One region of the Streptomyces sp. NBC_00440 genome, then DNA from elsewhere that is predicted to be linked to it. Evidence: riboswitches for the same ligand, from Rfam matches in the RefSeq annotation. Region 1 holds a riboswitch; each other region holds the start of a gene.
The links. Region 1 has a riboswitch for cobalamin ahead of OHB13_RS00860 (HoxN/HupN/NixA family nickel/cobalt transporter). Riboswitches for the same ligand answer to the same signal wherever they lie in the genome.
Positions count from the first base shown of each region.

Region 1 (2,193 bases):
ACATTCCCGAGGTCGAGGCCCGCTATCCAGCCGGTCACCGAGTCCTGGAGGGCGAGCTTGTCGTGCAGCACACTGATCAACTCGATCGTGCCGATGAGAAAGGCGACGGCGATGGACAGGCCCGTGATGGCGAGGTTGTAGAACACCTTGCGCACCGGGTTGGCGAAGGCCCACTGGTACGCGAAGTTCATGAAGGTGCCGTCGAGTGTGTCGAAGAGACTCATTCCGGCCGCGAAGAGCAGGGGCAGGCAGAGGACGGCGTACCAGGGCAGACCCGCTGCGGCGCCGCTGCCCGCCATCACCATGAGGGTGACCTCGGTCGCGGTGTCGAAGCCCAGGCCGAAGAGGAAGCCCAGCGGATACATCTGGCCGGGCCTGCTGACGGACTTGGTGAACCGGCCGAGGATGCGGTTCATGAACCCGCGCGAGTTCAGGTGTGTTTCGAGTTCGGCCTCGTCGTAACGTCCGGCGCGCATCTCCCTGAACACCCGCAGAATGCCCACGAGAGCAACCAGGTTGAGTGCCGCGATGAGGTACAGGAACGAGCCCGAGACGCTCGTTCCGACGACGCCGAGCACCTGGTGGGCGTCCGAGCCCTCGTTCATGAGGACTCCCGCGAGCCGGGCTCCCCCGGCGACCAGCGCCGCCATGGCCACCACCACGCTGGAGTGCCCCAGCGCGAACCAGAAGCCGACCGATACCGGGCGCTTCCCGTCCGCCATGAGTTTGCGCGTGGTGTTGTCGATGGCGGCGATGTGGTCGGCGTCGAAGGCGTGCCGCATCCCCAGCGTGTACGCGGTGATGCCGAGTCCGACCCCGAACGCCTTGGACCCGACCTCGTAGTGGCCCGGCTCCACCAGCAGGAACAGAACGCCGAACGCGACGACGTGGAGGGCTGCTATCACCCCCAGGAGCCCGGCGGTACGTACGGTGTCCTCGCGCCGCCAGGCGAACACGGCGGATTCGGGCAGGGTCATGCGGTCACGCTCCAGCACCTCGTGGATCACTTCGTGAGATGCCGTGGCCGGTCTCCTGGCTGACGGGTCCGCTTGACGCTCGCCTCCGGCCCTGCCTTCCCGGCCGCGATACGGCCAGTGGCTTCGACGGGACGGAGACTCCCCGATCACAGTGGCGAGGGCCGCTCCGGTCTGAGGCCCCGAGGGGGCTTTCACCGGTCTTCCCGAACACCACGGCTCGCTCACCCTAGGTTCTGCTCGACGGTGGCAGCAAATGCGCCCACCTGGGGCAGGTATCGGATCTCACACCTGTCCGCCGCCGGGTGGTCAGCTGCCGATAACGCCGGAGAGAGCCCCGGCTCTCACCGCCGCACCGGCAGCAGCGGACCACCGCGAGGAGACCGCTCGGGTCAGTCCTCGCCCTCCAGATTCCCCTCGGTCTCCAGGTAGACCTGGCGCAGCGCTTCGAGCGTCGCGGGGTCCGGCTCGGCCCACATGCCGCGGGACTCCGCCTCCAGGAGCCGTTCCGCGATCCCGTGCAGGGCCCAGGGGTTGGCCTGCTGGAGGAAGTCGCGGTTCACCGGGTCGAGTACGTACGTCTCGGTGAGCTTGTCGTACATCCAGTCGGCGACGACACCGGTGGTGGCGTCGTACCCGAAGAGGTAGTCGACGGTGGCGGCGAGCTCGAAGGCTCCCTTGTAGCCGTGCCGCCGCATCGCCTCGATCCAGCGGGGGTTGACGACCCGTGCGCGGAAGACCCGTGAGGTCTCCTCCACGAGCGTGCGGGTGCGGACGGTCTCGGGGCGGGTGGAGTCGCCGATGTACGCCTCAGGGGCGCTCCCGCGCAGCGCCCGGACGGTGGCGACCATGCCGCCGTGGTACTGGAAGTAGTCGTCGGAGTCCGCGATGTCGTGCTCGCGGGTGTCCGTGTTCTTCGCGGCGACCGTGATCCGCTTGTACGCGGTCTCCATCTCGGCGCGGGCCGGGCGGCCGTCCAGTTCCCGGCCGTAGGCGTAGCCGCCCCACACCGTGTACACCTCGGCGAGGTCCGCGTCGGTGCGCCAGTCGCGGCTGTCGATGAGCTGGAGGATGCCCGCGCCGTAGGTGCCGGGGCGCGAGCCGAAGATCCGGGTGGTGGCCCGGCGTTCGTCGCCGTGCTCGGCCAGGTCGGCCCGGGTGTGGGCGCGTACGAAGTTCTGCCCGTCGGGCTCGTCCAGGGACGCGGCCAGCCGTACCG
Region 1 covers NZ_CP107921.1:175,052-177,244, forward strand. The annotation lists gene OHB13_RS00860 (HoxN/HupN/NixA family nickel/cobalt transporter) at 1-977, opposite strand, end outside; cobalamin riboswitch at 1,006-1,207, opposite strand; gene cobN (cobaltochelatase subunit CobN) at 1,367-2,193, opposite strand, start outside.

Region 2 (2,193 bases), 1.4 Mb from region 1:
ATACCGGCCGTGACCACGCTCTTCCCGGCGTCCGACGTGGTTCCGGCCACCAGCAGCCCGCCACTCATCCGCGTACCTTCCTCACCACGAGAGCTGTCGCGAGCGCCAGCAGGGACACCCGGCGCGACAGCCGCACCGCGCGTTCGATGTCGCCGACGGCCACCGGCCGGCCGCCGCCGTTGAGCACCGCCCGGTGCTCGACCCGGCCGGCGTACGCGAGGGTGCCGCCGAGCCGTACGCCCAGCGCGCCCGCGAACGACGCCTCCACCGGGCCCGCGTTGGGGCTCGGGTGGCGGCCCGCGTCCGACCGCCAGGCCCGTACCGCGCCGCGCGGGTCCCCGCCCGCGAGCACCGCCAGTACGGCGGTGAGCCGGGCGCCCGGCCGGCCCGCCAGATCGTCGAGCCGGGCGGAGGCCCAGCCGTACCGCAGATACCGGGGCGACCGGTGGCCCACCATCGCGTCCAGGGTGTTCACCGCCCGGAACCCGACGAGCCCCGGCACCCCGGCCAGGGCGCCCCAGACCAGCGCGCCCACCACCGCGTCGGAGGTGTTCTCGGCCACGGACTCCACGACGGCCCGCGCGATCTGCTGCGCGTCGAGCGCCTGCGGATCGCGTCCGCACAGATGCGGCAGCCGCTCCCTGGCCGCCTCGACATCACCTGCCGCCAGCGCGTCGCCCACCGCGCGGGCCTCACGCCCCAGCGAGGTGCCGCCGACGACGGCCCAGGTGGCGGCGGCGGTCAGTGCGACGCCCGCGGCGGGACGGCCGCGTACGGCACGCCCGGCCAGCACGGCGGCGCCCACCGCGCCCCCGGCGCAGACCATGGTGTGCAGCGCGCCCCACCCGCGGTGGTCACGCCAGAGCCGGCGCTCCACGGCGGCGGCGGCCCGCCCGAAGGCGGCGACGGGGTGCCCGCGCCGGGGGTCGGCGAAGATGAGGTCTGCCAGGAGGCCCGTGGTGGCGCCGTACACGAAGACACGCTCTCCACGCATGGGGTCAGCAGGCCAGTTCGCCCGGGACCCTCACTGCGGTCGTACTCGGAGCATCGGGCGGTTCGGGCAGCAGGCGGCCGCGCATGGCGTAGTCCTCACTCAGGGTGTCCGCGCCCTGGTTCGACGTGACCGGCGGTGAGAGTTCCTGGCTCCCGGGGGCGACCCCGGTGACAGTGGCGGGACCGCGCCGGATTCGCACCGGACTTCCTCTCCTGCCGCCGTATTGGCCCCGGAAGTCCACCACGGTCGGCGAACACCCGTCAACTCACCCTTGACCTGCGACGGGGCAGTGTGCCGAGCCCCACACGGGCCACCCGGACGGCCGTACGGGCCACTCGCCCGGCAGGCCGCGCACACGGGCAGCCCGCCCGGTGGCCGGTGGCGGCGGCCGGGCGGGCGGAGTGACGCTGTCGCGGGGAGTGGTGGGGGAGGAGCGGGCCGTCAGGCGACGATCAGATAGATCCCGTACGCCACGGCCGCCGCGCAGAGCGCGAAGCAGGCGTACGAGCCGGCCCGCGCGGCCGGGCCCCTGCCCGTACCGGCAGGAGTCGCGGCGGCGGGTGCGGTGGCGGTGCCCGGCTCCGGCACGGGCTTCCGCGCCAGGCCCACCACGCCGAGGGTGAACAGGCCGACCAGTCCGACGGTGGCCACGAGGCTGACGCCGAAGACGGTGCCGAGAGCTGCCCAGTCGATGTCCATGGTGCGGTGTCCTTCTCCTTCAGACCGTGTTCGGACGGACCGTGTTCTCAGGGTTCTCAGGGTTCTCAGGGTTCTGAGGGTGCTCAGGCCGTGTTCAGACCGTGGCGGGCCGGGTGGGCTCCGGTGCGGCGCCGCCCGGTGCGGGGATGGTGGTCCGGAGACCGTCGGAGACCGCTCCGGCCGGCGGCGGGGCGACAGCCGCGATGGCGGTGGTCACCACCCCGGCGGGCTCGTCGGACGCGGCGGGTTCGTCGGGGGTGACGCTGTGCTGGCCGACCGGTTGGCGGCGGGAGAGCGACCAGATGACACCGGAGCCCGCGACCAGCAGGACGGCGACGGCGCCGATGCCCCAGGGGCCGCGGCCGGTCAGATACTCGGCGCCCGCGCCGACGACCGCGGCGGCGGGCAGGGTCAGACACCAGGCGACGGCCATCCGGGTCGCGGTGGACCAGCGGACCACCCCGCCCTTGCGGCCGACGCCCGCGCCCATCACGGCCCCC
Region 2 covers NZ_CP107921.1:1,558,179-1,560,371, reverse strand. The annotation lists partial or broken gene OHB13_RS07035 (cobyric acid synthase) at 1-68, opposite strand, end outside; gene OHB13_RS07030 (cobalamin biosynthesis protein) at 65-994, opposite strand; adenosylcobalamin (AdoCbl) riboswitch at 1,132-1,206, opposite strand; gene OHB13_RS07025 (hypothetical protein) at 1,436-1,693, opposite strand; gene OHB13_RS07020 (inorganic phosphate transporter) at 1,788-2,193, opposite strand, start outside.
Region 2: it holds a riboswitch for cobalamin, as region 1 does, so the genes downstream of both, OHB13_RS07030 (cobalamin biosynthesis protein) here and OHB13_RS00860 (HoxN/HupN/NixA family nickel/cobalt transporter) in region 1, are expected to answer to the same signal.

Region 3 (2,193 bases), 7.7 Mb from region 1:
TGCCCATGGTGATCCCTTCGGGCGTACGGATCAGGTTCGTCCCGGTGATCACCACCACCCCCTTGCGGGGCTCGATGAAGACGCCGCCGCCCAGGTTCGGCTTCCCCTCACTGGCAGCGAGGCGGTAGAAGTCGCAGCCGGAAGTGGTCTGCTTGTTGACCAGCAGGCCGGTCTTCTCCGCATCGCGTTCGGACTGTCCGAGCTGGATGCCCTTGTAACCGTCCGGGCCCAGGACGCCGCCGGGCGCCGTGGCCGTCCCGGACGTCCCTGTCGCGGCCGTGGCCGTCGCGGTGCCGAGTGTTCCGAGCAGCAGCAGACCGGCTGCCACCGCGGTCGCGGTCCTGGTGAGGCGCTTCATCGTGAGAGCTCCGTCCATCTCGGGGCGCGGGCCGTGCGGCCGTGCACGACCGTGTCGCCGGTGACCTGTGCCGGAAGGAGTCCGGGGGCCCGGCGCGCAGCGGACACCATCTGCTCAGTATGGGCACGACTGATCACGTGATAGTGGCATTTAGGCCATCCGGAAGCCGGGGCCGATGAGGGGTCGTGGACCGAGCGGCCGGTGGAAACCGGCGATCCGGCCCGATCGGAACCAGAGGCTCTAGACTGTCTGGTGCAACTGGTTCGCCCCGTCCGCCAGGCGGGATGCGTCGTAAGAGGGAACCCGGTGGAATTCCGGGACTGCCCCGCAGCGGTGAGTGGGAACGACCGCCGTCATACGCACTGGGCCCGGCCGGGTCTGGGAAGCGACGGCCAGTAGGTGGATGCCCTTCCGAGGGTGACCGCGCCCGCAAGTCCGAAGACCTGCCTGTTGCCCGTGCGCGACCGATCGCGTGCGGATACCCCGGTGACCTCGTGGGCGGGTCGGCGTACATACCGGCGGACGGCCGTGCCTCGTGGCACGCGCGGACCGCCCGGTTCGTCACCCCTTCGCGCTCGCGTCCCGTCTCCGGGATCTCAAGGAGTCATCTCGCGAAGGAGATTTCCGTGACAACGAAGCCCGCAGCCGCGGCAGCACGGGCCACCGTGTACGGCTACCCCCGACAGGGCCCGAACCGGGAACTGAAGAAGGCCATCGAGGGCTACTGGCAGGGCCGCACCAGCGCCGACGACCTCCGCGAGACCGCCGCAGGTCTGCGCCGGTCGAACTGGCAGCGTCTGGCGGAATCCGGCATCCATGAGGTGCCCACCGGTGACTTCTCGTACTACGACCATGTCCTGGACACCAGCGTGATGGTCGGCGCGGTCCCGGAGCGGCACCGCAAGGCCGTCGAAACCGACGCGCTCGACGGTTACTTCGCGATGGCACGCGGGACCCAGGAGCTGGCGCCGCTGGAGATGACCAAGTGGTTCGACACCAACTACCACTACCTGGTACCCGAACTGGGCCCTGACACGGAGTTCGCCGCGGACTCCACCCAGCAGACCGGGCAGCTCAAGGAGGCGATCGCCCTCGGGCTCGCCGCCCGTCCCGTACTCGTCGGCCCGGTCACCTATCTGCTGCTGGCCAAGCCGGCACCGGGCGTCGCAGCGGACTTCGAACCGCTGACCCTGCTGGACCGGCTGCTGCCCGTCTACGCCGAGGTGCTCGCCGATCTGCGGGCGGCGGGCGCGGAGTGGGTCCAGCTGGACGAGCCGGCTCTCGTCCAGGACCGCACCCCCGCAGACCTGAACGCCGCCGCACGCGCCTACCGTGAACTCGGCTCGCTCACCGACCGTCCCAAGCTGCTGGTCGCGTCCTACTTCGACCGCCTCGGCGATGCGCTGCCCGTCCTGGCCAAGGCCCCGGTGGAGGGCCTCGCGCTGGACTTCACCGGGGCAGCCGCGGCCAACATCGGCGCGCTCGCCGCCGTCGGCGGACTGCCCGGCAAGCGCCTGGTCGCCGGCGTGGTCGACGGGCGCAACATCTGGGCCAACGACCTGGAGAAGTCGCTCACCACGCTGGGAACCCTGCTGGGGCTGGCCGACCGGGTGGACGTCTCCGCCTCCTGCTCGCTCCTGCATGTACCGCTCGACGCGTCCGCCGAACGGGACATCGACCCGCAGATCCTGCGCTGGCTCGCCTTCGCCCGGCAGAAGACCGCGGAGATCGCGACCCTCGCCAGGGGAATCACTCAGGGAACCGGCGCGATCACCGCCGAACTGGCCGTCAACCGGGCCGCCCTGGCCTCCCGGGCCGACTCGGCGATCACTCGC
Region 3 covers NZ_CP107921.1:7,842,530-7,844,722, reverse strand. The annotation lists gene OHB13_RS34885 (hypothetical protein) at 1-358, opposite strand, end outside; cobalamin riboswitch at 601-823, shown strand; gene metE (5-methyltetrahydropteroyltriglutamate--homocysteine S-methyltransferase) at 985-2,193, shown strand, end outside.
Region 3: it holds a riboswitch for cobalamin, as region 1 does, so the genes downstream of both, metE (5-methyltetrahydropteroyltriglutamate--homocysteine S-methyltransferase) here and OHB13_RS00860 (HoxN/HupN/NixA family nickel/cobalt transporter) in region 1, are expected to answer to the same signal.

Region 4 (2,193 bases), 5.5 Mb from region 1:
CAGGAACTCCTCGATGTCCGAGTGCCAGGTCTCCAGGTAGACGGCGGCGGCGCCCTTGCGCCGGCCGCCCTGGTTCACCGCGGCGACCGAGGCGTCGAGGGTCTTGAGGAAGGGGACGATGCCGTTGGAGTGCCCGTTGGTGCCGCGGATCAGCGAACCGCGGGAGCGGATACGGGAGTACGAGAGGCCGATGCCGCCCGCGTGCTTCGACAGCCGCGCCACCTCGTGGTAGCGCCCGTAGATCGAGTCCAGCTGGTCGAGCGGCGAGTCCAGCAGATAGCACGAGGACATCTGCGGGTGGCGGGTGCCCGAGTTGAAGAGCGTGGGGGAGGAGGGCAGATAGTCGAGACGGCTCATCAGCCCGTACAGCGCGGCCACCTCGTCCAGTGCGGCCGCGGACTCGTCGGCGGCGAGACCGCAGGCGACCCGGAGCATGAAGTGCTGGGGCGTCTCGATGACCTGGCGGGTGAGCGGGTGGCGCAGCAGATAGCGGCTGTAGAGAGTGCGCAGCCCGAAGTATCCGAAGCGGTCGTCGGCCCCGGTGTCGATGGTCGCGTCGAGCCGCTCGGCGTGCAGCCGTACGAAGTCGGCCGTACGGTCGGCGATCAGGCCCTCGCGGTGTCCGACGGCGACCGATGAGGAGAACGACACCGCGCCCTGTCCGGCCGCCTCGTCCGCGATGGTCCGGGTGAGCAGCCTGGCGGCGAGCCGTGAGTACGCGGGGTCCTCGGAGATGAGACCGGCGGCCGCCTCGGTGGCCAGCTCCCGCAACTCGGCCTCGTCCGACGCCGCGTTGCGCCCGCGCAGGGCGGCAGCGGCGACCTTGCCGGGGTCGGTGTCGGTGAGATCGGCGGTGAGGTCGGTCAGGGTCCGCAGAAGTACGGTTCCCGGGGCATCCGACACCTGCTCGGAGACAGGTGCGGTGGGCGCGATGGTCACGGTGCGCTCTCCCTCGCTCGGCTGGGGCCGGCGGGGGCACGGGTGCGTACGGGCACAGCAGAGCAGCACACCGCACAGCATCCGCAAGCCCAACCGCGAGGCCCGGACGTTTCCCATCCGGTTCGGTCGAGCCGGATGCGCCGTCGGCAGGTCCTCGGACTCCACGGTGCGCGAAAGCGCACTGATCACACCGTTGCGGGACAGTTCCGGATTCGCACCGGATTCCCCTGCGGCGACAGCGAGCATGAGCATACATGTGGGGTGCCCGCCGGAAAGCACCCCCCATATGTTGTGTCGTGGAGGACGGAAGGGAGGGGCGGGGGCGGCATGGCGAGGGGCCGCCGCAGCTCCCGGGAGGGAGGCGCGGCGGCCCCTGGCGGAGCCTGCGGCTCAGTGGCAGGCCCTACGGCTCAGTGGGTGGGCGTGCGGGCTCAGTGGGCTGCCGGGGCGGCTTCTGTGGCCGGCGGGAGCTCCACCTGGACGCCCTCGTCACCGGCGTCCGCCGTGTAGTCCTCCGGGGAGGTCTCGTCGATTCCGGCCGGTGCCTTCACCGCGTTGAGCACGACGGTGAGCACCAGCGTCACCACGACGTTCAGCACGAACGCCGTCAGACCGATGTAGCCGATCTGCCCGATGCCCGGGATCTCCTTGGAGGAGCCGCCGAAGTGCGCCTGGGTCGGGCTCGCCACACCGTATGCGGCGAGCGTGCCGTACACCATGCCGACCGCCCAGCCCGCGAGCAGCGCCCAGCGGTGGAACCAGCGGGTGAAGAGCCCGCCGACCAGCGCCGGCATCGTCTGGAGGATCCAGATGCCGCCCAGCAGCTGGAAGTTGATCGCCACCGTCGGGTCCATGGCGAGCACGAAGAGCAGCGCGCCGACCTTCACCACGAGCGAGACCAGCTTGGAGACCTTGGCCTCCTGGGCAGGGGTCGCGCCCGGTTTGATGAAGTCCTTGTAGATGTTGCGGGTGAAGAGGTTCGCCGCAGCGATGGACATGATCGCGGCCGGTACCAGCGCACCGATGCCGATGGCCGCGAAGGCCACGCCCGCGAACCAGTCGGGGAACATGTTCTCGAACAGCTGCGGGATCGCCAGCTGGCCGTTCTTCACCTTGATGCCCGCGGCGATCGCCATGAAGCCGAGCAGCGCGAGCAGCCCCAGCATCAGCGAGTACAGCGGCAGGATCGCGGTGTTGCGGCGGATCACGTTGCGGCTGCGCGAGGAGAGCGTCGCCGTGATCGAGTGCGGGTAC
Region 4 covers NZ_CP107921.1:5,634,655-5,636,847, forward strand. The annotation lists gene OHB13_RS25380 (ribonucleoside-diphosphate reductase subunit alpha) at 1-939, opposite strand, end outside; cobalamin riboswitch at 1,068-1,191, opposite strand; gene mctP (monocarboxylate uptake permease MctP) at 1,371-2,193, opposite strand, start outside.
Region 4: it holds a riboswitch for cobalamin, as region 1 does, so the genes downstream of both, OHB13_RS25380 (ribonucleoside-diphosphate reductase subunit alpha) here and OHB13_RS00860 (HoxN/HupN/NixA family nickel/cobalt transporter) in region 1, are expected to answer to the same signal.